Regions from separate parts of the Shewanella sp. MEBiC00475 genome, predicted to be linked through region 2. Evidence: predicted binding sites of a transcription regulator. Region 2 holds the regulator's gene; each other region holds the start of a gene.
What was found. Region 2 encodes NrdR, which represses ribonucleotide reductase genes. Its sites were predicted from a motif close to AAACACNANATNTNGTGTTT; they were not measured.
Positions count from the first base shown of each region.

Region 1: the regulator NrdR is predicted to act here: its motif matches at 2,793-2,812, upstream of nrdD (anaerobic ribonucleoside-triphosphate reductase).
Region 3: the regulator NrdR is predicted to act here: its motif matches at 4,975-4,994, upstream of nrdA (class 1a ribonucleoside-diphosphate reductase subunit alpha).

Region 1 is NZ_CP039928.1:337,354-347,892, reverse strand. It holds gene FCN25_RS01525 (DEAD/DEAH box helicase) at 1-1,117, opposite strand, end outside; gene rssA (patatin-like phospholipase RssA) at 1,304-2,248, shown strand; gene nrdD (anaerobic ribonucleoside-triphosphate reductase) at 2,858-4,975, shown strand; gene nrdG (anaerobic ribonucleoside-triphosphate reductase-activating protein) at 4,975-5,454, shown strand; partial or broken gene FCN25_RS01505 (TonB-dependent receptor) at 5,546-7,992, opposite strand; gene FCN25_RS01500 (YibL family ribosome-associated protein) at 8,437-8,793, shown strand; gene ribA (GTP cyclohydrolase II) at 8,831-9,439, shown strand; gene FCN25_RS01490 (hypothetical protein) at 9,466-10,401, shown strand; gene FCN25_RS01485 (VF530 family DNA-binding protein) at 10,507-10,539, opposite strand, start outside.
Region 2 is NZ_CP039928.1:3,488,047-3,498,585, reverse strand. It holds gene recN (DNA repair protein RecN) at 1-658, shown strand, start outside; gene FCN25_RS15620 (hypothetical protein) at 726-1,859, shown strand; gene FCN25_RS15615 (phosphatidylglycerophosphatase A) at 1,949-2,440, opposite strand; gene thiL (thiamine-phosphate kinase) at 2,451-3,407, opposite strand; gene nusB (transcription antitermination factor NusB) at 3,495-3,899, opposite strand; gene ribE (6,7-dimethyl-8-ribityllumazine synthase) at 3,914-4,390, opposite strand; gene ribBA (bifunctional 3,4-dihydroxy-2-butanone-4-phosphate synthase/GTP cyclohydrolase II) at 4,514-5,617, opposite strand; gene FCN25_RS15590 (riboflavin synthase) at 5,718-6,377, opposite strand; gene ribD (bifunctional diaminohydroxyphosphoribosylaminopyrimidine deaminase/5-amino-6-(5-phosphoribosylamino)uracil reductase RibD) at 6,442-7,587, opposite strand; gene nrdR (transcriptional regulator NrdR) at 7,671-8,120, opposite strand; gene glyA (serine hydroxymethyltransferase) at 8,233-9,486, opposite strand; gene ettA (energy-dependent translational throttle protein EttA) at 9,748-10,539, shown strand, end outside.
Region 3 is NZ_CP039928.1:4,687,179-4,697,717, forward strand. It holds gene gyrA (DNA gyrase subunit A) at 1-2,691, opposite strand, end outside; gene ubiG (bifunctional 2-polyprenyl-6-hydroxyphenol methylase/3-demethylubiquinol 3-O-methyltransferase UbiG) at 3,079-3,804, shown strand; gene FCN25_RS20730 (HAD family hydrolase) at 3,983-4,645, shown strand; gene nrdA (class 1a ribonucleoside-diphosphate reductase subunit alpha) at 5,199-7,487, shown strand; gene nrdB (class Ia ribonucleoside-diphosphate reductase subunit beta) at 7,559-8,689, shown strand; gene yfaE (class I ribonucleotide reductase maintenance protein YfaE) at 8,679-9,077, shown strand; partial or broken gene FCN25_RS21215 (2OG-Fe(II) oxygenase) at 9,185-9,480, opposite strand; gene FCN25_RS20755 (hypothetical protein) at 9,671-10,539, opposite strand, start outside.

The sequences.
Region 1 (10,539 bases), 1.6 Mb from region 2:
CAGTAGGCTCAAAGTTTTTACGTAAAAATAATTGCACTTTTTTAAAGCTGTCCCAATCTTTAGGGCCTACAAATGATACTGCGTCGCCTTTGGCACCTGCACGACCTGTTCGACCTATACGGTGTACATATTCTTCGGCAAACTTTGGCATATCAAAGTTAATCACTAACGATACGTTAACTAAATCGAGGCCGCGTGATGCCACATCTGTCGTCACAAGTATTTGCGATTGGCCACGAGCAAATTGGTCCATAATCTGGTTACGGGCCGATTGTTTTAAGTCGCCACTGAGTGCTGAGGTGACAAAACCTTCTGCGGCCAATAATGTTGCAATTCTGTCGGTGTCAGAGCGAGTGGCAGTAAACACAATGACTTGCTTGTGTTGTTCTTGCGTTAAAATGTGTTTTAGCAAGGCTTGTTTATGGTCTAAATGATCAACCAAAATAATTCGTTGCTCAATGTCTTTATGCTCGGTGTAAGATTCGCCTATAGACACATGATTGGGCGTTTTGAGCAAGGTTGCTGCAATGTCGCCAATGCTGTCATGATCTAATGTGGCCGAAAACATCAGTGTTTGACGACGTTTATGATCTGCGGCATCGTTAATGGCTTTTAATTGTGGTGCAAAGCCTAAATCGAGCATGCGGTCAGCTTCGTCAAGAACCAATAACTCTAAGCCGTTTAAATATAAATGACGTTGTTGTAAGTGATCTGCAATACGTCCTGGGGTGGCGACAATAAAGTGTGGGTCTCTAGACAAGGCTTTAGCTTGGTCGTTAAAGTTCTCACCGCCTAGTACACTAATGGCTTTATATTGGGTATTGGCGACTAATAAACGTAATTGGCCATAAACTTGCTGGGCTAATTCACGAGTCGGTAATAATATAAGTACCCGAGGATCTTTTTTCGACAATGCTCTGGTGGATATTACCCGTTGCATAGCAGGCAATAAAAACGCTAAGGTTTTACCCGATCCCGTTTTAGAAGATGCCATTAAGTCTTTACCTGATAAGGCAATGGGCAGTGCCTGCGCTTGAACATCGGTAGGCGTAGTTATGCCAAGGTGCTTTAAACTGTCAAGCAGGCGCTTGTCCAACGAAAAATCGGTAAATTGCAAAGGTAAATCCCCTAAAAAATGCTAGCCAAGGATTATAACGGTTTCACCTTGCTATAGCCAACAAGAGTCGCTTTAGTTATGCTATTTTTTAGCTTTACATTTTTGTCTTTGCTTGGCATCACTAGTGGTTTATTGAACCAAATAATATTGTAAAGAGTTAATATATCGAGCATGAAAGGAATTAAGATGACAAAGCTCACCGTGGGATTAGCGCTAGGCAGTGGAGCGGCGAAAGGTTGGGCCCACATTGGGGTGTTAAATGGTTTAGCAAAATTAGATATTTATCCTGATAAAATTGCTGGTTGTTCTGTTGGAGCTTTAGTCGGTGCAGCTTATTCAAATAATCATTTGGCAGAACTTGAAACTTGGGTGAGCGGCTTTTCGAGTTGGGATGTGCTCGGGTTAATGGATTTAGGGTGGCGTAAAGGCGGTTTAATCAGTGGCGAAAAAGTATTTGATGTGTTGGCTAATCGCATTGGTGATCTTAACATTGAACAACTGAAGCGTCCCTTTGCCGCAGTGGCAACAGATTTATATTCTGGTCAAGAAATTTGGTTTAAAGAAGGTGACTTACGCCATGCGGTTCGAGCCTCGTGTTCAATGCCGGGTTTTTTGCCGCCTGTTCAGCAAGGAAACCGCTGGGTAGTTGATGGTGCCGTAGTTAACCCTGTGCCAGTGTCATTAGCGCGTTCTATGGGAGTCGATATCGTTATTGCGGTGGATTTAAATGGTCATCGTCGTGGGCAAATGCACTTAATTCCAGAGCAAGTAAAAAGCCGAAAAGCCACTAAGTCTGAGCCTATCGATGAAAAGCGCGAGCTTGAATCTGGCTTTATGGATTTATGGGGTAAAGGCAAAGATTACATGAATGGCTTATCTGATAAGTTTGCTCTTGGCAGTTCAAAATCCCATCCAGGTATGTTGGCTGTTATGTCGCAATCAATGGATATTTTAGAGCAACGCCATAAACGCTCACGTTTAATGGGCGAGCCACCTGATATTTGTATTGTTCCTGATGTCGGTGATATTGGCACTATGGAGTTTCACCGTGCCAAAGAAGCCATTATTGCCGGTGAACAAGCTGTAATGGATATTCAACATTTACTTAAAGCGACATTAAATAACAAATAGCGGTCTCCAATTCTGGTAGTGCTTGCATGTCTATGCGTGGCACTGCCTCTTGGTGTACATGCTGCTTTATTAATGTATTAGGCCTGTTATACATAGAGTCTATTATTTAATGTACATCATTGTCTTAGATTATTAACATCTTGAGTCTTACTGTCGGGCAACTTATCTATCTTTTCTCTATAGGCATATCGGTGCCGAGAATTGCATTGATTATGACTTTCCTAGTTAACTTCTTTTTTCTTCTTAACCTTTGCGTCTATCGATAAAACCGCTATTAGTAATAAATAAGTTAGTCGATATCAATGGGTCATTATCCATTAATAGTGATTAATATGGTCGTAGGCTAACACACTAGTGACGTTTGGACATGACAGGCTTTATAGCTAAAAACATCCTATTTCGTTAAACAATTTTAAATTCTTCTGTGGTATTTGTTCTCTGTAAATCCCTACATTATTTATGGCTAACAGCAAGGTTTTTTCAACATAAGTACTGCCGACAATTATGATCTGGATCAAAGTAACACTCCTGATTAGCGTGTCTAATACCCTCTATCTTGTGTTTATGTTGAATTTAAGTGCTATATGTAGTGCTTTCGAGGATGGCCGTATGCTAGTTGTAGTGAAAAGAGATGGATGTCATACTGCATTTGATGGATGTCGTATTAAAGAAGCTGTGGTGGCCGCTATGGACTCTGCGGGTCAAGCCGATGACCAATATGCATTGCAGTTAGCACAAACGGTTGAACAGCAAATGGCTGCGAAAACTGAAGTGGATATTCTCGAACTACAAGAAGCCGTTGAAAATTTACTGATGTCGGGGCCTTTTAAATCGGTAGCACGTCATTACATAGAATACCGTCATGACAGAGACAAACACCGTGAAGCACAAAGTAAATTAAATTGTGCGATTCGAGGCTTAGTTGAGCAATCAGACAACTCAATTTTAAATGAAAATGCCAATAAAGACGCCAAAGTTATTCCAACTCAACGTGATCTTCTCGCTGGTATTGTTGCTAAGCATTATGCTAAAACTCATTTGTTACCTAAAGATGTTGTCGAAGCACATGAAAAGGGTGAAATTCATTATCACGACTTAGATTACGCACCGTTTTTCCCAATGTTTAACTGCATGTTAATCGATTTGGCTGGCATGTTAACCCATGGCTTTAAAATGGGTAATGCTGAAATTGAGCCGCCAAAATCTATTTCTACCGCAACGGCGGTTACGGCACAAATTATTGCCCAGGTGGCCAGCCATATTTATGGTGGCACAACGATTAACCGTATTGATGAAGTGTTAGCTGAGTTTGTACAAATCAGCTATCAAAAACATCTTGTAGTGGCAAAAAAATGGCAAGTGGCTGACGTAGAAGGTTATGCGATGACGCAAACTGAAAAAGAATGTCATGACGCATTCCAGTCACTTGAATATGAAGTCAACACCTTGCATACCGCTAATGGCCAAACACCGTTTGTTACTTTCGGTTTTGGGTTAGGTGTGTCATGGGAGTGTCGCTTAATTCAAAAATCAATGCTAACTGTACGTATGGCTGGCCTAGGCAAAAACCGTAAAACCGCAGTATTTCCTAAATTGGTCTTTGCCATTAAAGACGGTGTTAATCATAAAGCAACAGACGCTAATTATGATATTAAAAAGCTGGCGTTAACTTGTTCAACTATGCGCATGTACCCTGATATTTTAAATTATGACCAAGTAGTAGAAGTCACTGGTTCATTTAAAACCCCAATGGGTTGTCGATCCTTTTTAGGTACTTATGAAGAGGATGGTCAATTGGTGCACGAAGGTCGTAATAATTTAGGTGTTGTAAGCCTCAATTTACCGCGTATTGCTTTAGAAGCGGGTAAGGATGAAAAGCGTTTTTATCAATTACTCGATGAGCGTTTGTTAATCGCTCGTAAAGCATTAGATACTCGCATTGCACGTTTAGCGGGAGTCAAAGCCCGTGTTGCACCTATTTTGTATATGGAAGGTGCTTGTGGCGTGCGTTTAAATGCTGATGATGATGTTAGTGAAATCTTCAAAAATGGTCGAGCATCAATTTCATTAGGCTTTATCGGCCTGCATGAGACCATAAATGCTTTGTATGGCAATGAAAAGCATGTGTTTGATAACATAGAATTACGTGAAAAAGCTGTCGCTATCATTAATCATTTAAAGCAAGCGACTGAATCTTGGAAGCAAGAAACAGGTTATGGCTTTAGTTTATACAGTACGCCAAGTGAAAATTTATGCAGTCGTTTTTGTCAGATTGATACCGCGCAATTTGGTGTAGTGGCAGGGGTAACAGACAAAGGTTATTACACCAATAGTTTTCATCTTGATGTTGAAAAAAGTGTAAACCCTTATGACAAAATTGATTTTGAACAACCATATCCAGCTATAGCCAATGGTGGATTTATTTGCTACGGCGAATACCCTAACATGCAAAATAATATAGAAGCGCTTGAAAACGTTTGGGATTATAGCTACAGCCGAGTGCCATATTATGGCACTAACACGCCTATTGATGAGTGTTATGATTGTGGTTACATTGGTGAGTTCAATTGTACAAGTAAGGGGTTTGTGTGCCCTAAATGTGGTAACCATGAGCCTAGCCGAGTATCTGTTATTCGTCGAGTGTGTGGTTATCTGGGCAGCCCAGATGCAAGACCATTCAACTTTGGCAAGCAAGAAGAAGTCAAACGCAGAGTGAAGCATTTATAATGTATTACAGTGCTTATCATAGTATTGATGTGATCAACGGTGAGGGCACCCGCTGCACGTTATTTGTCAGTGGGTGCGAGCATGCTTGTAAGGGATGTTATAACCAAAGCACTTGGCATGTGGATGCTGGGCATGAATTTAGCCAAGCGTTAGAAGATCAAATCATTAAGGATCTAACCGACAGGCGTATTTATCGCCGAGGCTTATCGTTAAGTGGTGGCGATCCACTGCATCCCGCTAATCTCGATGCTATATTAAAACTGGTTACGCGAGTAAAGAATGAATGCCCTGGTAAGGACATTTGGCTGTGGACCGGTTATCAATTGGCCGATCTTAGTGTCGCACAGCAAAATATAATCAACTTAGTTGATGTGATGATTGACGGTAAGTTTGAACAAGATAAAGCTGACCCCGCGCTATTGTGGCGCGGAAGCAGCAATCAGGTGATTCATCGCTTTAATCATGACGATCCTAGTTAATAGGGTTTTATTAAACGTTCGGGTCAGTCTTAGATTGGCATAAAAAAGCACTGTCAAAGACAGTGCTTTTTATTACCTAATTGTCACGTTCTTAAATACGATACGTTACGGTTAACTTTGCATTACGCTCTTCGCCGGGTAGACCACCCAAAAACATTGCTTTTTCGTAGTATGACTTGTTAAATAAGTTATTAATATTCAGCTGAATTTTATAACGTTCAACATCATAACTAATGGCTGTGTCGACCACGGTATAACCAGGCACATAACCGTCGGGAATACCGAATGAGCTAGAGTTAGTGCTGCGTTCACCGACATGCTCGGCACCAAGACTAATCGATACCGGCGCTGGTAATCCCAATTCTGCAGCATAAGTCACCCAAGCACTTGCAGTAACATAAGGAACGCCTTTTTGGTGTTGACCATAGCTGCTGCTATTTGGGTTTTGGTTGTCTCTAGCATCTTGGTATACCGCGTTAAGATTCACTTTCCATTGTTCACTTAGGTAGGCATTAAGGTCTAACTCAACCCCTTTGGTGTCTTCGCTACCATCATAAAAGTACGGGTCAATGTCAGGCGTGACCGCGCTACTGTCATAATCTGGATTCGCATAAGCAATATTAGTCCGTGATGATTTAAAGAACACCAATGATGTTAATAGTTGATCATCAAACGCTTTGACACGAATACCTAAATCATTGCTAATTGATTGCGAATCTTCACGGTCAGCTTCATTACCTGTTACATCACCTAACACACTGTATGCCGTACGGCCTTTAGAGTGGTTAACGAAAATAGAGATATCGTCAGTAGGCATATAGGTTAGGCCTAAATTGTAAGTTATGCCGTTATCAGTGGTATCTGCTTCTGGTTGTGGTGCAGCTAAACTGCTGCTGTAACGAGAATCAACGCCTAAGTGTTCATAACTTTGCTTTATTTCGTTAAAGGCTACGCCAATACGGCTGGTGAAACCTGCTCCCAAGTAACCAACATGCTGCACTCCTAATCCCATGCAGTAACAGACTTGTTATAGTTGCTGGTGAGTAATGGGTCGTAATCTTCAAATTCACCATCGGCCCAATTAGGATTACGGATGTCATAAATGTAGGGCAGGGTACCTTGATAAGACACATCACCATTGCTATCTTTCAGCGTATAGTCAGCATCCCAAATCGAATATTGTTTAAAGCTAATATCGCGATCTTCAAAGTTTGCATTGATCAATAATTCGTTTTCAATGTTACTTATATCAAAGTCGTAGCGTAAATCAGCAAAGTACTGCCATGACTTTTCATCAGCTGAGACTTTACGGTATTCCTGACGTCGAGCGGCATAAGGATACAGCACATCGTTCTCAACAAGTGGTGCTCGTGGATTTTGGTTAATCACACCGTTACGTTCCGAATATACGTAGTTATAAGCTCCTGTTTGACGAGCAAAGCTAGTTTCATAATTACGGTATTGTAACTGCTGGTTTAAGAAGAGGTTGTCGGTAAGGTAAATATTATGAGTTAGCTTAAAGCGAAGCTCTTCACCTTCATTGTCTTTTGCCATTGGTGAAATTAAACCATTATGGCCAAATGCATAAGGTGTTTGCCCATCACTGGCATCTAGTGAGTCTGCAAGTTGTTGGCGCTGTGCATCGGTGAGTTGTACACCATTGCCAGTAGGGTCATTGACGAGATCTTGCCAATTAACTTCTCCTGCTGTTTTACCATCTGCTGACTCTGCATTGTAAATACGGATAGGGTGGCCAATAGAGTCAACGGGGATCGCATCGTTAATGTAAGCGGCAGATAGCATCAGATTTTGGTTATCGTCTAATACAAACTTCATTGAGGCATATACTTCATCTCTGTCGGTACCCAAATTGCGGTAGCCATCACTGCGCGCGCTTTTAGCTACTACACGATAGGCTATATCATCAGTGATCCCGCCCGTGCTGTCGGCCATTAATGAATAAGTATCCCATTGTCCCACTTCGGCTTCAAAAACGTGTTGGCTGTCAAACTCAGGTTTTTTCTCAATTAAGTTAATTACGCCGCCGGCGCTCCCCATGCCGTATAAGCCCGTTGCAGGGCCTTTTAATACTTCGACTGAGTTAACATTAGTTAACGAGCGTGTTGGGTTAAAAGTGTTGCCAAGGCCTGCGCCGCCGTACATGCCGTCATAGGTATAGTTAGCGCCTAATCCTCGGATCACTAAATTATCGCCAATACCATAATTGTTACCGGCTTGAGTCACACCACTGATATTTCGTACTAGGTCTTGCATATTGCTGACACCCTGGGCATCGATCAATGCTTCATCAACAATCACAACCGCAGCGGGTGTTTCCATTAGTGACATGTCTGATTTAGTGGCAAGGCCAGAATTTCTCACCACTTGGTTTTGTCGGCCATATACGGTAATGCGTTCATAATCGGTTGATGATGCTTGAGATTCTGCAGTATTAATTGGTGCTTGTGCTTGGGCATAAAAAGGAAACAAGACACTTTGGCATGCAATAGCAAGTAAAGAGAGGTGTAGTGGCTTCATAATGTGTGGCCTTTGTTAATTGTATTGCGAATGATAACGATTATTATAATCATTACAATAATTTCTAGCGCTATATGTAAAAAAAACAAGCGGAAATGATTTGAATGCTGTTAAATCAAGCGGATTGAGTAAGATTTAAACATGACTGTAGGTAGGTTCAAGGCTATAAACTCTGAGGTAACGTTCGGTACTGTGAATAAACACACATTGCTGCGATTAATGAATGAGATGTGCTGTAAGGTGGCATTGATTGTTTGATATAATGCAACGATACTTGGAATATATGTTCGAGATGAAATACTTTACCAGTACATTCATATATGAAGCGTTTGCTATTCGCATCTTAGGTGGTTTTGGGTATATAATCTGCCTCCGAAACGGTGTTGTGATAAACGTTTAAGTGTAACGATTCACTAAACACACCAAAGCATTTAAGGTAATCAAATGAATTTAAAGCTAGAACTGCAAACATTGAATGATAAATTAGACAAGTTTCGTCGCAAGTTGGCTGCGGCTGAACAACGTGACGACGCCGCTGTTGTCGTGCAGTTTAAAAAAGAAGTGGCAGCTGTTACTAAGCGAATAGCAAGTATTAAAGGCCAACAAACCCGCCAATTTAGCCAAGAAGGCTCAGCATTAAAAGCGTTAGGGTTTAAACGTCCACTAACAAAAGCTGAACAAGCCGATATGGGAAAATTAAATAAATCAGTTAAAGGCTTAATTGTCGTTCACCCTTTGACGGCATTAGGCCGAGAAATGGGCATTAAAGAAGTCACTGGTTTTGCTCCTGCAAAGTTTTAATATTATCTTTTACAGTTAGTCGTCGTAAGGTTAATTCATGTCGATAAAATATATCGCAACATCTAAGTTACCCACTCCTTGGGGTGTTTTTGCTATGCACGGTTTTGAAGATACCGCCACAGGTAAAGAACACGTTGCGTTGACATTTGGTCAGCTGGATCCTACTCAACCTATGCTAGGTCGTATTCATTCTGAATGTTTGACTGGTGATGCGTTATTTAGTTTACGTTGTGATTGTGGTTTTCAATTACAAGCGGCAATGCAAAATGTGGCAGAAAAAGGTCAAGGCTTTTTGTTGTACTTGCGTCAAGAAGGTCGAGGCATTGGCTTACTCAATAAAATTCGAGCTTATGAGTTACAAGATGCTGGTGCCAATACGGTCGAAGCCAATTTGCAGTTAGGTTTTGAAGCTGATATGCGTAAGTACGATATGATTTTACCAATGCTAGAGAAAATTGGTGTAACTAAAGTGAGGTTGATGACCAACAATCCTCGTAAAGTCACCGCTATGCAAGATGCTGGTATTGAAGTCGTTGAACGTATTCCATTGCAAGTGGGTAAAAACCGTTATAACGAATCATATTTAAAGACTAAGTCGACTGAACTAGGTCATATGATGTCGGAATACCATTTTCACGATGAATAAATTGACGAAATAATAACGGTATGGTGATGGAGCAAGGGCAAATAATTGGGCTTTTAGGTTTATCATCGTGTCGTTGTTTACGTTTGCATTGCCAACCTTCTGCTGTATTTTCTTTGTTAACCGCCTTGTGTTTATCTGTGGCGACTATTTTATGCTTAAGTTGTCTAACACACTCTGCATTTGCTGATGAGCTTACCAGTGAACCCGATGCTTCCCATTATGCTTTTGCTAGTTATTTAGGCAGTGGTATTTACCGTACCTCAGGCCAAAGTGCCGCGGTGATAAATGTGCCGTTAGGCTTTGAGCTAGAAAAATCTGCTGACCATTTATTAAAACTGCGATTTACCGCATCGTTTGGTTTTTTTGATTATTCATTTAATGATTTGCCCGGTGGCAGTTTACCGAAAAATGTTGGTACGATTACCTTAACACCAGGGATTGAATACCATTGGCTGGTGGACGATAAATTAACGGTCGAATCCTATGTCGACTTAGGTTACGGGCATAATTTCTCCACTTATAGCCATGTGGGTATTTTTTCGACTGGCTTGTCGACCTTGTATCGCTTTGGCTCAGCTGATTATAGCCCTGTATGGGTTAATCGAGTTTACTATGCAGGTTATAAAAGTAATCAAAACGACAGTACCGAAGGGTATTCTGTTTTGAAAAGTGGTGTCGACTTTGGCTTTAATTATGATTGGCAATGGGATGATATGCGGGTTGAACCACGGATGTTTGTTGCCGGACATTGGTATTTTAACCAACTTAAATTTGTAACCCCAGTTGGCAAAGATGTACTCACTTCATATACCTATGAAATAGGCGCCACTCTGGCATTTTCAAAACCGATTAATTTTGCTGCTATTGGCTTGGACAGTGTCGAAATAAAACACTTAGGCTTGAGTTATCAGGTTGGCGGTGGCTTGAAGGTGTGGCGAATCATTTTCGAATTTCCACTTTAACATTTCTGTTAGTAGCGCTTCGCGTTGACATTACTATAAAAGCTACATATAAGTGCTGCAACAACAACACTCATTTGTTAGCTCTATCGCATTGGTTATATGATGTTAACCATTCCCCCAAATATCAGCATTAACGGG
Region 2 (10,539 bases):
AGAACTTGCTGACGACGAGACTAAATTAGATGGTATAAGACAGCAACTTGAAGACACTAGAAACGCCTATTTAACCAATGCGCAAAAACTTAGTCAAAGTCGTAGCCGTTATGCTAAAGAATTAGACAAGCTAGTTACCCAGTCTATCCATGAGCTCAATATGCCTAAGGGTAAATTTACTATTCAAATTAATCATAATCCGGACAACATTTCAGTTAATGGCTGCGATAGCATTGAATTTATGGTGACCACAAACCCTGGGCAACCATTACAACCGATTTCTAAAGTTGCCTCTGGCGGTGAGTTATCGCGTATTGGATTAGGGATTCAAGTGATCACAGCTAAAAAAGTGGCAACACCGACATTAATATTCGATGAGGTTGATGTCGGTATTTCAGGTCCAACGGCTTCTGTGGTTGGACGCATGTTGCGCAGCCTCGGAGAGTCTACTCAAGTGTTGTGTGTCACTCATTTACCCCAAGTTGCGGGTAAAGGTCATCAACATATGTTTGTAAACAAATTCAATAAAGCGGGTGCCACAGAAACTACGATGCAGGCATTAGATAAAGATCAACGGGTTAATGAATTGGCACGCTTACTAGGTGGAGACGTGATTACTGAAAACACCTTAGCTAACGCCCGAGAGTTATTACAATAAAGGTCATGACTTATCAAAAATCAAGATGCATGTTACCATTGTGTTAAATGGATTTTGCGGATAAAGAATGATGATGTTGTTAAAAATGATTGGTGTGCTGGTTGGATTAATAAGCAGCTTATTAGTATTTGCCGTTGTCTGCTTAGTGGCAATCAACGCTTCCGACAGAACAAAGTCTCCTAATACGTTATTAGTTGAAAGCTGGCTAAAGCAGCAACCTGTTGCATCGAGTGAAAACGGGGTTGAGTATGCTATGAAGATGCTGAGCACTATCGAGGGTGCTAAATCGAATCCACAAGAAACATCGCTCAGCTTTAGTACTCAACAAACTAAATTAATTCGCGACTTTAAAGAAGCTTGCCACTTAGCAGATTGGGAAACTTGCAATGAGTTTTTTAATCGTAATAGTGTAACAATTAACCGTGCTATTAATGCCCATCAAGCCAATATTGATAAATACAATATATTAGTCGCTATGCCTGATTGGCAAGAAAATGATCAGTCTTTAATCCCTCAAGATCAAATTCTCTGGTCTCAACTGTTTCAGTTAAGAGAGCTAAGTTTACTTGAAACGATGAATCGCTCGGGATCTATTGCCAGCAAAATAGGGGTTGATGCTGCAATAGCATTCCTAAACAAAGAAACGCATTTTTGGAATAATGTATATCACTCATCGGGATCGTTACTGGTTCATATGATTGTCAGTGGTGTACTGAAGGAGCAACTCCGCTTTGCGGGTACTTTAGCTCAAAGCAATAAAGAAGTGGTTAAAAATATCAGTGCTTGGCAATCCCCTTTCAGTTTAAATCAAAATGACTATGAACGTATATTTTCAGGTGAGTGGCTCTTTGGTCACAACGCCATGCAGCAAATGGTAATGGAAGCTCAACAAGATACAGCACCATTTTACGAGCAATGGTTAGCTAAAATGTTTATTAAACCCATTGATGATGATAACTTGCGGGCTGAATATTTCGTTAATATGGTTAAAGAACCTGTATCAACAGATGCATCGCTTATGCTTAAAAAACCAGAATATTGCAATAACGACAATAGCCTGCTGCAGTTATGGCAATTACGCTACAACCCAGTGGGTAAAATATTAAGCTGCTCTTATTATGAAACAGATCTTAAATTGCGCATCGTCAATATGAATAATGAAATAGAACAGCTACGCAGCAATTTAATGATGACTCAATAAATCTTAGTATCTCTGAGTTTGCAATGACAAGAATCAAATATGAAAAAAGAGCACATTGCGTTCTTTTTTATTCGATGTTTATGACTACGTTATAGATAATAAACTGCCAACTGCACACCTATTAACGAAAAAAAACCTGCTAATACATCATCAATCATAATACCAAAACCGCCATGTACTTTGGCATCAAGCCAACGTATTGGCCAAGGTTTAACTATGTCAAAAAAACGAAATAAAACAAAGCCAAGTACTAACCACATATAGCCTAGAGGCGCAGCTATCATAGTGATCATCAAACCAACCACTTCATCCCACACAATAGCGCCATGGTCGTGGACTCCCATATCTCTAGCCGCTTTACCACAAATATAAATCCCAACAAGCATACTAATACAGGTAATAATCAGGTAATTCGTAAGGCTTAACTGCTGCATCAATAGCACCAACGGAACGGCGGCTAAGGTACCAAAAGTACCCGGTGCTTTCGCCGCTTTGCCACTGCCAAAGCCTAATGCTAAAAAGTGAATAGGATTAGCTAAAGATAGCTTGTTGACAAATTTATCTTGGGTAAGTAGTTTCATAATGCTTCAATTAAAAATGTTCAAAACTGCGAGATATTGGAGAAAAAGCTTTACCGTCGTCTACGAATTTTAATTTATCTCCAGCACAAATTTGGCCAATTTTGACAAACTTGACGCCGGCATTAATTAACGCAGTATCAATCGCGCCACGTTGAGACTCAGGAACAGTGAAAAGTAACTCGTAGTCTTCACCACCAGTAAGTGCATAACTTAATGCTTCTTCTCGGCTTAGGTTAGCAGTTAACGACGCAGATAACGGCACTTGGTTGACATCAATAATCGCACCAACCGTAGAAGCACTTAACACATGGCCAATATCAGACATTAAACCATCTGATAAATCGATAGCACTCGTAGCTAATGTACGAAGAGCTTGACCAGCTAACACACGAGGAGTTGGATAATAATGGCGATTAATAAGGTATTCTTTATCTTCTGGATTAACTGTTTTAACCCCTCGGAGAATATCCAAGCCTAAAGCTGAATCCCCTAAAGTACCAGTAACATAAATCCAATCACCTATTTTGGCTCCGCAACGCGTTAAGGCTGTACCTTTCGGGACTTGGCCATTAATTGTAATACTGATGCTGCGAGGTCCACGGGTTGTATCACCGCCAATAAGAGCAATACTGTAATATTCTGCAATTTCAAACAGGCCTTCACTGAAGTGTGCTAACCAAGGCTGGTCCACATAGGGTAATGTCAGGGCTAACGTAAACCACGCGGGTTCAGCCCCCATAGCCGCCAGATCAGAAAGATTAACCGCTAACGATTTATACCCTAAAGCATGAGCCGGAATATCAGCTAAAAAATGGACATTTTCAACAAGGGTATCACAAGAAATAGCGATAGATTTATTGTCGGCTGGATTCACTAACGCACAGTCGTCGCCAATGCTTAACTCAACATCGCGCCTTTTTTGACCTTTATTGCGGAAGTAATGTTCGATGAGATCAAATTCTTTCACATTCAGTCTGGTACGGTAAACCGTCCACCTTAATTTTGAAACAATTAATAAGAATTGAAAACGGTATCCGAAGATACCGTTCTGGTGTTACTTATGTTTTACTAACTTATCAAGCATGCCGTTAACAAACTTATGACTATCTTCAGCACCAAAGGCTTTTGCTAACTCAATACCTTCGTTAATGGCCACTTTAAATGGCACATCTTTGCGGAAGGTTAACTCGTAAGTGGCCAAACGCACAATGGCTTTTTCTACTGGTGACACTTCTTCAAAATTACGGTCAAGATGTGGTTTTAACAACTCATCAATCTGCGCAGTTTTTGATGCTACACCCGTTAGCAATTCACGAAAATAAGCCACATCAACACCGTCAGTGTTTTGTTCTGTTAAAAACTCATGTTCTACATCAGCAACATTATTTTTACTTAACTGCCATGAATAAATGGCTTGAACGGCTAAACGGCGGGCCTTACGGCGCTCTGAAGGTTTCATACTTTTCCTACTATTTACAGCTGTTGTTCTAATTGTTGCAGTACATTAACCATTTCAAGCAAACTAAGGGCTGCTTCGCCACCTTTGTTACCTGCTTTAGTACCTGAACGTTCAATAGCTTGCTCAATGGTATCTGTAGTTAATACACCAAACGCAACAGGAAGATCATACTCTAATGCAACTTGTGCAAGACCTTTGTTACATTCACCAGCAACAAAATCAAAATGAGGTGTGCCGCCACGAATGACAGCGCCTAATGCTATGATTCCGTCAAACTTTCCACTTGCCGCAACACGTTTAGCGGCAAGGGGTAATTCAACTGCACCAGGTACTCGAACAACGGTAATGTTGTCGTCGCTGACCTGGCCGAAACGCTTTAATGTGTCTATTGCACCATCAAGCAGACTTTCAACTAAAAAACTATTGAATCGCGATATTACGATCGCCACTTTGGCATTTTTCGCTTCGATATTACCTTGAACTATGTTCATTCTATCTTACCTAAATTAGCTAAAGCACCCAGCTCGGGGCAAAAAGAGGCGCTATGATATCACAGCCATTAGCCCTGAGCTCTATGCAATTAATGAAATTGTTAAATTTACCATCAGCCAATATTATTCGGCGATATAATCGGTCACTTCCAAGCCAAAGCCTGACAATGAATGGTAACGTTTTGGTGAACTTAATAGGCGCATACTGGTCACACCTAAACTTGCCAAAATTTGCGATCCAACACCCACACGGCGTGATGTTCCCTGCCATTGAGCTGGCGCGGGTGATTGACCATTGTCCTCGGCTTCAAATGCTTTGACTTTAGCCAGTACATCACTGGTATGTTCGTCATTACCGAGTAACACTAAAACACCACCTTCAGACGCAATGAGCGCCATGGCTTTTTCTAATGGCCAACTACGCTTTTGGTCGCGTTCTGAATGCAGTAAATCATTAAAGGTATTCTGTAAATGTACCCGCACTAAACAATTTGGCTTCACTTCATCTTTAACTAAGGCATAGTGAAGTTGATTATCAATAGTGTCTCTAAATGTCACCATAGTAAATTCACCAAAACGGGTTGGCAATTTGCATTGAGCTTCACGCACAACAGTGGTTTCGTTAGTATTACGGTATTCAATTAGGTCTGCAATTGTGCCCATTTTAATGCCATGTTTCTCACTAAACTTGGCTAAATCTGGGTGACGAGCCATGGTGCCATCTTCATTTAAAATTTCAACAATCGCTGCGGAAGGTTCACATCCCGCTAAACGGGCTAAATCGCAACCCGCTTCTGTATGGCCTGCTCGCGTTAATACCCCACCCTCTTGTGCCATCAATGGGAATATATGGCCGGGTTGGACTAAGTCTGCTGCCTTAGCATCTTTAGCCACTGCAGCTTGTATCGTCACTGCACGATCATGGGCCGAAATCCCGGTTGTAACACCCGTTGCCGCCTCTATAGATACTGTAAAGTTGGTTGTAAACTGGGCATTATTGTTAGTAACCATTAAAGGTAAATTAAGTTGCTGACAACGTTCTTTGGTCAACGTTTGGCAAATTAATCCTCGGCCATAAGTTGCCATAAAGTTGATTGCTTCTGGCGTCACTTTTTCAGCGGCCATGATTAAATCACCTTCATTCTCTCTGTCTTCATCATCCATCAAGATAACCATTTTACCTTGACGAATATCTTCAATGATTTCTTCTATGCTATGTAACGCCATTGTCAGACCTTTATTAATTTAGTTATTGATTTAATCTTGAGGTATTAAATCTATTGGTAATATTTTTTTGTTTGGGCACAAATATTATTTACTGTGGTCGTTAACGCAAAAAACCTGACTTAGCGAGCAGTTCCATGGTCACACCAGATGTAGGCGGTGTATGCTCTGCTTGAGGCTGCATTAAACGTTCTAAATAACGAGCAATCAAATCGACTTCAATATTGACACTATCACCGACTTTTAGATCCACCAGCGTAGTTTCACCCGCAGTGTGAGGCACTATGGTTAACCTGAAACGTGCTCCATCAACTTCATTAACAGTTAAACTAACGCCATCAATTGTGATCGACCCTTTATGTGCGATATATCGTTGTAATGAAACTGGAGCCGCTAACCAAAATTCTATTGCCTTGCCTCGATAAGCACATTGCTCAACCTTAGCAATCCCATCAACATGGCCGCTGACCATATGTCCGCCCAACCTTGTGGTGGCTGACACCGCTTTTTCAAGATTTACCTTTTGGCCAACTTGATAATGACTGAAACCAGTTAATCCAACAGTTTCGGCCGAAATATCTGCAACATAGCCATCAGCTAATCGTTCAACTACGGTTAGACACACTCCGTTTGTGGCAATGCTGTCACCTAGCTTTACATCAGCCAAATCTAACTTACCACTGGCAACGGTTAAACGAATATCGTTACCTTTGCGATCAATTTTACGTAATGTACCAAGGGCTTCGATTATCCCAGTAAACATAATGACTCACTTTTTGCTTTTAAACTTTGCTGTTGCTCAGGTTTTAGGCCTCACAACTCGCACATTAATATGGTTGATTATATCTGAGGATATATCGCTTATCTTGTCCAACGTTGCGCTCATCAATTAAGTGCAATGCAGGAATTTTCTCCATTGCATTGTAATCAGGTAACTGCAACATGTTCCGTCCATGGCTGCCTAATAGTTTAGGCGCCTGATAAAGTACGATATCGTCGGCTAAGTTTTGAGCGACAAATGCCCCAGCTAAAGTGGCGCCCGCTTCAACCAATACAGCATTAGCATTTTCACCTAAATACATTAGCAAGGCTAATAACGGGATTCTACCTGACGAGTCACACTCTAATACTAAAAAAGACACATGCTCAGGAAATGTCGCTTTAACACTGTCTGCATAATGACGACCAGAAACTAACAATATCGGACTTTTAATCGCAAACAACTGTTGAGCTGCAGTTAATCTTGCTCGACTATCGAGCACCACTCTTAAAGGTTGGAATATTTCATCTTTGGTATGATGAGTGGTTAGTTCACCTAACGCTTCATAGCGAACATTTAAGCTAGGATCATCAACAAGAATGGTTTCAACACCGGTGATTAATGCGCAATGGCTAGCACGATACTTTTGTACATCTGCTCGTGCAGCTTCACCGGTAATCCACTTTGATACCCCATTAGATAACGCGGTTTTACCGTCTAAACTGGCGGCTATTTTAACCGTAACCCAAGGAACTCCTGTCTTCATCCGCTTCATAAAACCAAGGTTAAGGGCATAAGCTTGTTCTGTCAGTAATCCCACATCAACCTGAATATCTGCATCACGAAGCATGTTAATACCTCTGCCAGACACTTCTGGGTTAGCATCAGTAACAGCAACCACAACTCTAGCTACCTTGGCGTTTATCAAGCCTAAAGCGCAAGGTGGCGTGCGGCCATAATGACTACAAGGTTCAAGAGTGACATAAGCGGTCGCGCCTTCGGTAGAAAAGCCATTATCAAACGCCATTTGAAGAGCATTGACTTCGGCATGCCCTTGGCCTGCTCGTTGATGAAAACCTTCACCAATAATCTGTCCATCAGCAACAATCACACATCCCACACAAGGATTAGGCCGAGTGGTATAACGTCCCCGCTCTGCCAACATAATGGCACGGCTCATCATTTCAATATCGAAGCTAGACCAGTTAGGCATGGTAGGTATCTCTTTTTCGATGCCATGTTATTTACACGAGTGACATAGACACATCACACGATAAACATTGCTTTAATCAGTAATTATTTTTGCAGTTTAGCTATGGCTTCACCAAATTGAGACACATCTTCAAAGGCTCGGTACACAGACGCAAAGCGAATGTAGGCAACCTTATCAAGGCTCATTAACTGTTCCATCATTAGATTACCAATCATTTCAGAGTTAACTTCACGTTCGCCAGTGGCTCGCAATGTTGATTTGATTTTGGTGAGAGCTTGCTCTATTTCATCAATTGAGACTGGACGTTTTTCAACTGCCCGCAACATGCCTCCACGCAGCTTATCTTCATCAAAGGGTTGCCGAGTTCCGTCGCGTTTTATGACGCGAGGCATAACTAATTCAGCGCCTTCAAATGTAGTAAAACGTTCATGACATTCGGTACATTCCCGGCGGCGACGGACTTGGTGACCATCTGCCACTAAACGAGAATCTATAACTTTGGTATCGGTCGCGCTACAAAAAGGGCAATGCATTGAACCTCCTGCAGAAAAAACAAAATGGCCGCTAACAATTAGCGGCCATTAAAGTTTATCCTATTTGCGACACAAGGTTAACCTAAACCTGTATGCCTATCATCAATAGCGATTAACCATATACAGGGAATTTAGCACACAAGGCCAATACTTGGCCTTTAACGCGCTCAATAACTGCGGTATCAGATACATCATCTAAAATATCGCAAATCCAACCGGTTAATTCTTTTGCTTCAGCTTCTTTAAAGCCGCGACGAGTAATAGCCGGTGAACCAATGCGGATACCAGAAGTAACAAACGGTGAACGCGGATCGTTTGGCACTGAGTTTTTGTTAACAGTAATGTTTGCATTACCCAATGCGGCATCAGCTTCTTTACCTGTTAAATCACGGCCAATTAAGTCCACCAACATTAAATGGTTTTCTGTACCACCAGAGACGATTTTATAACCGCGAGCTAAAAATACTTCAACCATAGCTTTTGCATTTTTAACCACTTGTTGTTGATATACTTTAAACTCTGGCTCTAATGCCTCTTTAAATGCAACCGCTTTACCCGCGATAACATGCATTAACGGGCCGCCTTGGCCACCTGGGAATACTGCTGAGTTGAGTTTTTTGTATAACACTTCGTCATCGGCTGCAGAAATGATAATCCCGCCGCGTGGGCCAGCTAACGTTTTATGTGTTGTAGACGTAACTACATGGGCATGTGGGACTGGTGTTGGATAAACACCAGCAGCAATTAAGCCTGCAACGTGTGCCATATCGACAAATAAGTACGCACCAATTTTATCAGCGATTTCGCGCATTTTAGCCCAATCAACTATTCCTGAAAACGCTGAGAAACCGCCGATCATCATCTTAGGCTTATGCTCAATTGCTAAGCGTTCCATTTCGTCATAGTCAATTTTGCCAGACTCATCGATACCGTAAGGAATAATGTTATAAAGCTTGCCAGAGAAGTTAACTGGAGAACCGTGAGTTAAATGACCACCATGAGCCAAGTTCATCCCTAAAACGGTATCACCTGGTTGCAATAGCGCCATAAATACAGCGCTGTTTGCTTGTGAGCCTGAATGAGGCTGCACATTGGCGTAAGTTGCACCAAATAATTCTTTTGCACGTTCAATCGCTAATGTTTCAACCACATCAACGAATTCACACCCACCATAGTAACGCTTACCTGGATAACCTTCGGCATACTTGTTGGTTAACTGAGAACCTTGCGCTTCCATCACACGTGGACTGGTATAGTTTTCAGACGCGATCAATTCGATGTGTTCTTCTTGACGACAAGTTTCGTCTTCAATGGCTTTAAATAATTCTGGATCATAATCCGCAATATTCATCGCTTTCTTCAACATGGTAGCTCCAACATCATTATCTATATAGTAGGGTTGCGCGGTATTCTACCCTGCAACGATAATGATTTACAGTAGAAACAACATGAAATTCACTGTGTTCTTAATACAAAACGATTCATGTTTAAGCAACAAAGCGATCTAATTAAGGAGCTTGTTTAAGCTTAAAAACACCCAAAATTAAATCATACAATTGCCTGTTGAGTTCAGCTCATAATGCAGTAGAATTATCTTCATCTTTGTTGACAATTAGACAGTATCATTATGGCTCAATTTGTATACAGCATGCTTAGAGTGGGTAAGATTGTCCCGCCTAAAAAGCAAATATTAAAAGACATCTCTCTAAGTTTTTTTCCCGGTGCAAAAATTGGTGTACTCGGATTAAACGGTTCAGGTAAATCAACTCTACTGCGCATTATGGCGGGTATCGATACCGAAATAGAAGGTGAAGCAAGGCCGATGCCCGGTCTAAAAATAGGTTATTTACCGCAAGAACCTCGCTTAAACGAACAACAAACCGTTCGCGAAGCTGTTGAAGAGGCATTAAGCGAAGCCAAAAATGCATTAATACGTTTAGATGAAGTTTATACTGCTTATGCAGAGCCAGATGCAGACTTCGATGCCCTAGCTAAAGAGCAAGGTGAATTAGAAGCTATTATTCAATCTCAAGATGCCCATAACCTTGATCATATTCTTGAACGAGCGGCAAACGCATTACGTCTACCGGATTGGGATGAAAAAATTGCAGTGCTCTCAGGTGGTGAACGTCGACGTGTAGCCATTTGTCGCCTGTTACTTGAAAAACCAGAGATGCTGTTACTTGACGAACCAACCAACCATTTGGATGCTGAATCAGTGGCATGGTTAGAACACTTCTTACAAGAATATAACGGTACCGTAGTGGCCATTACCCATGACCGTTACTTCTTAGATAATGCCGCGGGTTGGATTTTAGAACTCGACCGTGGTGAAGGTATTCCATGGGAAGGTAATTACTCTTCATGGCTTGAGCAAAAAAATGCCCGTTTACAGCAAGAATCTTCAACTGAAAGTGCT
Region 3 (10,539 bases), 1.2 Mb from region 2:
CACATCAGAACCGGTCGATTCGGTTGACTCACCTTCAGCAACTTCGCCTTCGATGATATCAGCAGGCACAATCACATTGCCTTCTTCGTCTAACAACTCTTCAGTTTGAATTTCTTCAATACGCTGCAAGCCAACGACTTTCTCGTCTTCTGCGGTGCGGATGATAGTCACACCTTGAGTGTTACGACCAATAATAGATACACCTTCAGCAGGAGTACGAACTAACGTTCCTTTGTTACTGATCAACATTATTTCATCAAACTCGCCCACTTGTACAGCGCCGACTACAGGACCATTACGGTCGCTGACTTTAATCGATACCACACCTTTAGTGCCACGGCTCTTCGCTGGGTATTCGCTCAGTTCAGTACGCTTACCGTAACCATTTTCTGTTACGGTTAAAATCGCGCCATCACCTTTAGGAACAATCAGTGAAACTACTTTTTGACCATCTTCAAGCTTAATACCACGAACACCGGTTGCAGTACGGCCCATTGGACGTAAAGCAATGACTTCTTCACCAGTTTCTGCATCACGTTTCACTTCACCCGTTTCAGAGTCACGTGCTTTCTCGTTAAAGCGAACCACTTTACCTTCGTTAGAGAACAACATAATGTCGTCACTACCTTCGGTAATATCAACGCCGATTAACTGATCGCCGTCTTTTAAGTTCACCGCAATAATACCGTTTGCACGAGGATTACTGTAGGCAGTTAATGCTGTTTTCTTAACAGTACCGTGTGCTGTTGCCATAATGATAAATTTATCATCTGCGTATTCACGTACCGGTAGGATTGCAGTAATGTGCTCACCGTCAGAAAGTGGTAATAAGTTTACAATTGGACGACCACGAGCAGTACGACTTGCCAAAGGTAATTGATACACTTTTAGCCAGTACATCTTACCAAAGTCAGAGAAGCACAAGATGGTGTCATGGGTGTTTGCCACCAATAACTTTTCAACAAAGTCTTCATCTTTTACTTTAGTTGCCGCTTTGCCTTTACCACCACGACGCTGAGCTTGGTAGTCAGATAGCACTTGGTATTTTGCATAACCTAAGTGAGATAAAGTCACTACAACGTCTTCTTCATTGATTAAGTCTTCAAGACTCATGTCAATTTCGTTAGCGTTGATAATAGTGCGACGTTCATCACCGTATTGTTCAAGTATTTCTTCTAGTTCTTCTTTAATCACTTCCATCAAACGCGATGGAGTACGAAGAATGAATAACAAACCAGCAATCAGAACTAAAAGCTCTTCATATTCCGCTAAAATCTTATCATGTTCTAGACCGGTTAAACGGTGCAGACGTAATTCCAAAATAGCTTGTGCTTGTTGCTCGGTTAAATAGTACTGACCGTCACGGATACCGAACTCAGGCTCTAACCATTCAGGACGCGCTGCATCATCGCCAGCTTTTTCAAGCATGCCTTGCACATGACCTAACTCCCAACCTTGTGCCACTAACTTTGCTTTGGCTTCAGCTGGTGTAGGTGATGCTTTAATTAACGCAATAATCGGGTCGATGTTAGCCAGTGCAATGGCAAGTGCCTCAAGAACATGAGCACGTTCGCGAGCTTTACGTAATTCAAATACGGTACGGCGCGTGACCACTTCACGACGGTGAAGAATAAAACACTCAAGCATTTCTTTAAGGTTAAACAATTTAGGCTGACCGTTAGTCAATGCCACCATGTTGATACCAAAAGAACACTGCATTTGGGTTTGAGAATATAAGTTGTTTAGTACAACCTCACCCACTTCACCACGTTTGATTTCAATAACAATACGCATACCGTCTTTATCAGACTCGTCACGTAGGCCACTGATACCTTCTAATTTTTTATCTTTAACAAGCTCGGCAATTTTTTCAATCAAACGGGCTTTGTTAACTTGATATGGAATTTCATGAACGATAATACGTTCACGGCCATGATCATCAGTTTCGATATCAGCTTTTGAGCGCATGATTGCGCGGCCACGGCCAGTGTTATAAGCATCGATAATGCCTTTACGACCATTTATTGAAGCTGCAGTTGGGAAATCGGGACCAGGAATGTATTCCATTAACTGTTCAATTGACAAGCTTGGCTCATCGATTAACGCTAAACAGCCCTTCACCACTTCCGTTAAGTTATGTGGTGGGATATTGGTGGCCATACCGACCGCAATACCTGATGAACCGTTAATTAATAGATTCGGTACACGAGTTGGTAATACCGCAGGGATCATCTCGGTGCCATCGTAGTTAGGCACAAAATCCACAGTTTCTTTTTCAAGGTCGGCTAATAATGAATGCGCCAACTTTTGCATGCGAATTTCGGTATAACGCATCGCCGCAGCGGAGTCACCGTCGACCGAACCAAAGTTTCCTTGTCCGTCAACTAATGTGTAGCGTAACGAGAAAGGTTGCGCCATACGTACAATCGTATCGTATACAGCAGTATCACCATGCGGGTGATATTTACCAATTACGTCACCAACAACACGAGCAGATTTTTTATATGGTTTGTTCCAATCGTTTTTTAATTCGCTCATTGCGAACAATACTCGACGATGAACAGGTTTTAAACCGTCACGGACGTCAGGTAATGCACGACCTACAATTACACTCATAGCATAATCAAGGTAAGAATTCTTAAGTTCGTCTTCGATGTTAATTGGCGAAATAGATGATGCCAGATCAGTCATAAACTGCGCGTTCCTCTAAAGTGAGCTGACAATAAAACTTCCATATTATTATCTAGCTTAAAAACGTGATTTGGCATTCTAACACAGATATTTAATGTCGCCAGAGCAAAGACCTGCCAAATCCTCTCTCACTATTAAAAATTATAAAAAAGCTAATATTTTCAGCTGATTTAGTTTATTAATTAGCTAATATACGGCTATTTTTTAACAAAAATTAACCTCAATGAATTTAGGATGTAAACACTGATGAATGCAAAATAACAATTTAACACTCATAAATGGATATTTTATAAGCAAGTGTGAACAATGGTTGCCATTGTTCACTTTTATTCGTAAAGGTTATCGCTATAATAGCCGCCATAGATTTTAAAACAATTAGGTTACGTTATGTCACATGCTGAACAATCGACACCCAATGTTGATCCCCTCGAAATCGCAAAATTTGAAGCCATGGCACAAACATGGTGGGATCTCAATGGCGAGTTCAAGCCATTACACTTACTTAATCCACTGCGTTTAAACTACATTGACCAAACCGCTGATGGAATTTTTGATAAGAAAGTGCTTGATGTTGGCTGTGGTGGCGGCATTTTATCAGAAAGCATGGCGCGCTTAGGTGCACATGTTGATGGTATTGATATGGGGACTGAACCTCTTGAAATAGCAAAACTGCATGCTTTGGAGTCTGGCGTCACAGTCAATTACCTAAAAACGACAGCTGAAGCACACCGCGACACCCACCGCGAATATTACGATGTAGTGACTTGTATGGAAATGCTTGAACATGTACCCGAGCCACAATCGGTTATTCAGGCGTGTTGTGACATGGTTAAACCTAATGGCTTTGTGTTTTTCTCCACGATTAACCGTAATGTTATGTCTTACTTACAAACCATTATTGGCGCCGAATATTTATTAAAAATGTTACCCGTAGGCACCCATAATCACAGTAAGTTCATTCGCCCCTCTGAACTGATAGCATTAGTCGACAATACTGACTTACTGTGTAGAGATGCTTTAGGCATTACCTACAATCCTTTATCTGGGGTATTTAAGTACACTAAAAGTGTTGATGTAAACTATATGATCGCCACCCAGAAAATCAGCGACTAGCCAAGTGGTATCAATAATCGATTAAGCGCGATTATAAGCATTCGCTTAAACGATAGACGATTGATATCACTCGATGATATAACGCTGACGATAAGCACAATAGCGGTTCGTCAGTCACTTCCCTTCTGTATTGGTCACTTTATTGTGGCATTAAACATCTCATTTTAGGAACATCACAGTGCATAAAAATGATGTTAAAGGGGTCTTATTTGATCTTGACGGCACACTTGCTGACACAGCACCAGATTTGATACATGCGCTTAATTTGAGTTTGGATGATGCGGGTTTTAGCGCTCAGCCACTCGATAAAATGCGTCATGCAGCCTCTCACGGCAGTTTATTTTTGGTTAAAACGGCTATTCCGGATGCTGATGAAGCATTGCAAATCCGTATTCAACAAGGGTTACTACACCACTATGCCCGTATTAATGGCGATTACAGCCGCTTGTTTACAGATTTACCTGAACTGCTGACATTATTAGATCAGCAAGGTATCCCTTATGGAGTGGTGACCAATAAGCCTGCTCGTTTTGCTCGTCCTCTCATTGAAAAACTAAATTTAACTCATCAGCTTAAAGCAATCATTAGTGGTGACAGCACCCGTTATGCCAAACCACATACGGCACCAATGTTGTTAGCGGCGCAGCAAATAGCAACACCACCAGAACATATTTTGTATTTAGGTGACGCAGAGCGTGATTTAGTCGCTGCACATAATGCTAATATGCTTGGAGGTGTCGCGCTTTGGGGATATTTATCACCCCATGATACGCCCGATTTATGGCCATCAAGATGTCAATTTAAACACGGTGCATCGTTAAAACAATTTTTTGCAGAATAATGACATTCAGTGATGGGATATCAACAAATGAGTCTTTATGGTGAATCACCAATTATTGATTATGATCACGATCACTTGACGATCAAAAGTGGTAAAAGATCAATATAAAAATGAGCATAATTTATTGATCGCTGTTTATTGTAGCGATCGAATTTTTCTCATTTAACGGTTGAAAAAATATCACTTATCAAAAACTCGTTATAAATTTGGGCTCTAGGGTTAGCCGTCACTAACCCTGCGGTTTATCCTCAAGTTATCCACAACAAGTTAATGAAATTGTGGCTTGCAAAAAGGCTCAAACCTCATTATCTTGTATCTAAGATTTTAAATAGCACCATATCTTGTGTGTGGCTGACAATCAAAACACTACGCCTTTACATTATAAAGAACGTAGATGCTAACTAAATGTATTGGTATTTATACTATGTTGTGAATACATTAAGCTTGATTGTTTTAACATGGAATTGTTTTGTAACTGATTCGGATCGAATCCAGCAGCACGGCATCCAACAACAGATCACATGTTTTGATATAGAACCAAGGCCTCTCTTCAATGAATAGCAATATGACAGTCACTAAACGCAGTGGCGAACGTGAACCGATCGATTTAGATAAAATTCATCGCGTGATCACTTGGGCAGCCAAGGGATTAAAAAACGTCTCAGTATCTGAAGTAGAACTTCGATCTCACCTGCAGTTTTTTGACGGCATTCCGACTGAAGCCATTCATGAAACCATCATTAAAGCAGCGGCTGATTTGATCTCCCCAGAATCACCTGATTACCAATTTTTGGCAGCCCGTTTAGCGGTATTCCATTTACGTAAAAGAGCCTTTGGTCAATTTGAACCGCCTAAGTTATATGATCATGTCACCAAGTTGGTTGATATTGGTAAATATGACAAGCATATATTGGCTGACTACAGCCGCGAAGAACTAGACATTCTTGATACCTATATTGATCACTGGCGTGACATGAACTTCTCGTATGCAGCAGTAAAGCAACTTGAAGGTAAATACCTAGTACAAAATCGTGTGTCTCATGAAATATATGAAAGCGCACAGTTTTTGTACATTTTGGTAGCAGCATGTTTGTTTGCTCGATATCCGAAAGAAATCCGTCTGAAATACATTAAAGATTTCTACGATGCGACATCTTTATTTAAGATTTCTCTGCCTACGCCAATTATGGCAGGCGTACGTACACCTACCCGTCAGTTCAGTTCATGTGTATTAATTGAGTGTGATGACAGCTTAGATTCAATCAATGCAACCGCATCTTCTATCGTTAAATACGTGAGCCAACGCGCAGGTATTGGTATTAATGCTGGTCGTATTCGTGCCTTAGGCAGCCCTATTCGTGGCGGCGAAGCATTCCACACAGGTTGTTTACCCTTTTATAAATATTTCCAAACTGCGGTTAAGTCTTGCTCTCAAGGCGGCGTACGTGGTGGTGCAGCTACACTTTTCTATCCTTTATGGCATTTAGAAGTTGAATCGCTACTTGTATTGAAAAACAACCGTGGTGTTGACGATAACCGTGTACGTCATCTTGACTACGGTGTGCAGTTAAACAAATTAATGTACCAACGTTTGATTAAAGGTGAATACATTAGCCTATTCAGTCCATCAGACGTGCCTGGCCTTTACGATGCATTCTTTGAAGATCAAGTCGAATTTGAACGTTTATATCTTCAGTATGAGCAAGACAGCAGTGTCCGTAAAAAACAAATTAAAGCCGTTGAACTGTTTTCATTGATGATGCAAGAGCGTGCTTCTACTGGCCGTATTTATATTCAAAACGTAGATCATTGTAATACCCACAGTCCATTCGATTCAAAAGTGGCACCAATTAAGCAATCTAACTTGTGTTTAGAAATTGCCTTGCCGACTAAGCCACTGAATAACATCAATGATCCAGACGGTGAAATTGCGTTATGTACCTTGTCAGCACTTAACTTAGGTGCAATCCAAGATTTATCTGAGCTTGAGCCGTTAGCTGATTTAGCCGTACGTGCATTAGATAACTTACTTGATTACCAAGATTACCCAATTAAAGCAGCGCAAACGAGTTCAATGAATCGTCGTACCCTCGGTATTGGTGTCATTAACTTTGCTAATTACTTAGCCAAGAATGGTAAAAAGTACTCAGACGGTTCAGCTAATAACTTAACCCACAAAACCTTTGAAGCGATTCAGTTCTATTTGCTTAAAGCGTCAATGAACTTGGCAAAAGAGCAAGGCGCATGTCCGTTATTCCACGAGACAACGTACTCAAAGGGTATTTTACCCATCGACACCTACAAGCGCGATTTAGACAAAATTTGTGACGAACCATTGCACATGGATTGGGAAAGTTTACGTAGCGATATTAAACAATACGGTTTGCGTAACTCAACGCTTTCTGCATTAATGCCGTCTGAAACTTCATCGCAAATATCAAACGCGACTAATGGTATTGAGCCTCCACGTGGTTTAATCAGCGTAAAAGCTAGTAAAGACGGTCAACTAAAACAAGTAGTACCAGACTTTGATGTACTTAAAGACAAGTACGAATTACTTTGGAACATGCCTAATAATGATGGTTACATTCAACTTGTTGGTTTAATGCAGAAGTTTATTGACCAAGCAATATCAGCTAACACTAATTACGACCCAAGCCGTTTTGAAGGCGGTCGAGTGCCGATGCAGACATTGCTCAAAGATTTACTAAGCGTATACAAACTGGGCATTAAAACATTGTATTATCATAATACTCGCGACGGTGCCTCTGATCAGTTTGATGACATTATCGCTGTCGAAGAAGAAGACGATGGCTGCGGTGGCGGTGCGTGTAAGATCTAATCATCACTTTATCAATATTTAGCGGGGTCTTCCCCGCTTTTTGGAAAATGCGTTATCAGGACACCTAAATAATGGCTTACTCTACATTTTGTCAAACACCTAACGATTCAACCAAAGAACCTATGTTTTTCGGTCAATCGGTTAATGTGGCTCGCTACGATCAACAAAAATATGAAGTATTCGAAAAGTTGATTGAAAAGCAATTATCGTTTTTCTGGCGTCCAGAAGAAGTTGATGTCAGCCGTGACAAAATTGATTTCGGTGATTTACCTGATCACGAAAAACACATTTTCTTATCTAATCTTAAATACCAAACCTTACTCGATTCTATCCAAGGTCGTTCACCAAATGTGGCATTTTTGCCTTTGGTATCGCTGCCAGAATTAGAAACGTGGATTGAAACATGGTCGTTTTCTGAAACCATTCACTCACGTTCATATACTCATATCATTCGTAATATTGTTAACGACCCTTCTGTCGTATTTGACGATATTGTCCAGAATGAAGAAATATTAAAGCGTGCTGGTGATATTGCGGCTTATTATGATGACCTGATTAAACTCACCCAGATTAATAACCTCTTAGGTGAAGGTACTCACGTTATCGATGGTGAATCAATTACGGTTAACTCACGTATCCTAAAAAAATCACTCTATTTATGCATGATGTCAGTTAACGCCTTAGAAGCTATTCGTTTCTATGTCAGTTTTGCGTGTTCGTTTGCCTTTGCAGAGCGTCGTGTCATGGAAGGCAACGCTAAAATTATTCGTTTAATTGCCCGTGACGAAGCATTACACCTTAACAGTACTCAACACATATTAAGCCTAATGCAAGGCGGTAAAGACGATCCAGAAATGGGCGAAATTGCTGCTGAGTGTAAACAAGAAGCGTATGACTTATTCGTCAAAGCAGCAGAGCAAGAAAAAGAATGGGCTAAATACTTATTCAAAGACGGTTCAATGATAGGCTTAAATGAACAAATTCTATGTCAGTATGTTGAATTTATTACGAACCAACGGATGAAGTCGGTACATTTACCACAACCGTATCCAGATCAATCAAACCCGTTACCGTGGATGAAGAATTGGTTAGAAAGTGATGCTGTGCAAGTTGCCCCACAAGAAGTAGAAGTGTCATCTTATCTTGTTGGTCAAATTGACTCTTCTGTTGATGGCGATGAGTTTTTAGATTTTGACCTATAAAAAGTTTTTCAAAAAAGCGCCTATTATAAGCTTGAAAGGACAGCCGGTTATTTTGTTTGACGGCCAACATTCAAGTTTATTAGAAGCGCTTGAATCGAAAAAAGTAAAAGTATTTTCAGAGTGTCGTAATGGATTTTGCGGTGCTTGTAAAACCACAGTCATATCTGGAGAAGTAAACTATTTTTGCGAGCCTCTTGCAGAACTTAAAGCCGACCAGTGTCTACCCTGTTGTTGTGTGCCTAATGGCGATTTAAATCTCAAACTCTCTTCTGAGGGCGTTAAAGTGGTCACTAAACGCCAATACACTGTACCAAATAGCCCAGAACAACCGACAACGGCGTTAACTCAACAAATTCACACCAACACCAAGCTGGCTCACGAAGGTTAAACTGTCACTGCTAGTGCCTTCTTTTGAATGTTTAGCGTTGGATATTGGCATTTTAAGATTGAGATATGCGTTTTGAAATATGAATACTGAAATGTGAATGCTTTTGTTTAAATATTTAAGGCCAAGCTTAATAGCACACGTTTGCCTGACTCAATCTTACTCACGCTGTGTTCATATTTATCAGGACGAAACAAATACACCCTCCCCATAAATTCACTATGCATTTTTCACAGTTGAACACCCCACCTACTTTTGGTTGTCGCAACACAAAATTTAACTTGTAATAACGACCCTGTTGTACGGGATCAATATGTTTCATCACCCGATGATAAGTATGGTAAGTCACTTGGTTTATCGAGAACACTCTACTGCTAAAAATGGCTTTATTGATCACCTTGGCCATGCTCACTCCAATTGACATATCAGATGTCAATTATACTGATATCCAAGCCATCAGGAAGCCAGGTCAACCATTTAAAATCATCTATGATAGACGATAGATATTGGTTTAAGTCGGTTCAATAGCGCAGTAAACGTTAGCGATTAGGCTATTGCCACTGGCTTCAAGTAAATCACGGTTAAAGGTAGCTAGGTTAACCTAATGGGGAACTCTTTGTGAAGATATCACAGGATGACACATAGCTATCAAGCTCAATAAGGCCTTGGAGAATGAAACCATGATAATGGGCTTTTACAAGTTGAAAATTCATGCTTGGCGCAAAAAAATAGGTTACCTCATCTGCTCCCGTTTGCTCAACGGGTATCAATTGCATTTCACCCCAAGGGGGTATAGTCGCTGTTACTGCACTTTTAACATAGTATTGATAAGGCTCAAGCGCATCAGAGGCCTGCCTTACTAAAGCAAATTGTTGTCTTCCGCGAATAAGGTATTCACGTATTTGAATCGCTAAGGTATCAACATCTCTTAAAGGAATCGTTTTTGATTGATAAGCCGTGATATCGCCATCAAGATCAACCTGAGATTCAAGACCATTATTCGCCACGGTGACTTGCATGTCTCGAGAGCGAAAACCGCTAACCTGTTGATGAAAGTTATCGGTCAGCCATTCATTAGTGATATTTGACCATGATACTTCGCTTCGCTGTCGATACTGAGTGCCAATACCCAAAATACTGGCTTCACTTTTTGAAGTGATGATGGCTGACTTACCTTGCCATTTCTCAATACGAGTCATTTTACCTGTATGCAGCCCACTAAGATAAATAGAATAATTAAAGGTCTTTAGACATTTATCTTGGTTTTCACCCGCTAATACACTGCTGCTTTGCAGCAAACCACATGAAAGGCCAAATATCATCAATACTCTGGTGCCCACCACACAAGCCGCGGTAGATACCCTAATATTAGGATAGCTTGTCAGCATACGCTTTATTCGCATCATTAATGTCATCATCGGAATTGGCATTTCACTATCGATTGTTTCCTTGGAAATTGTTACTT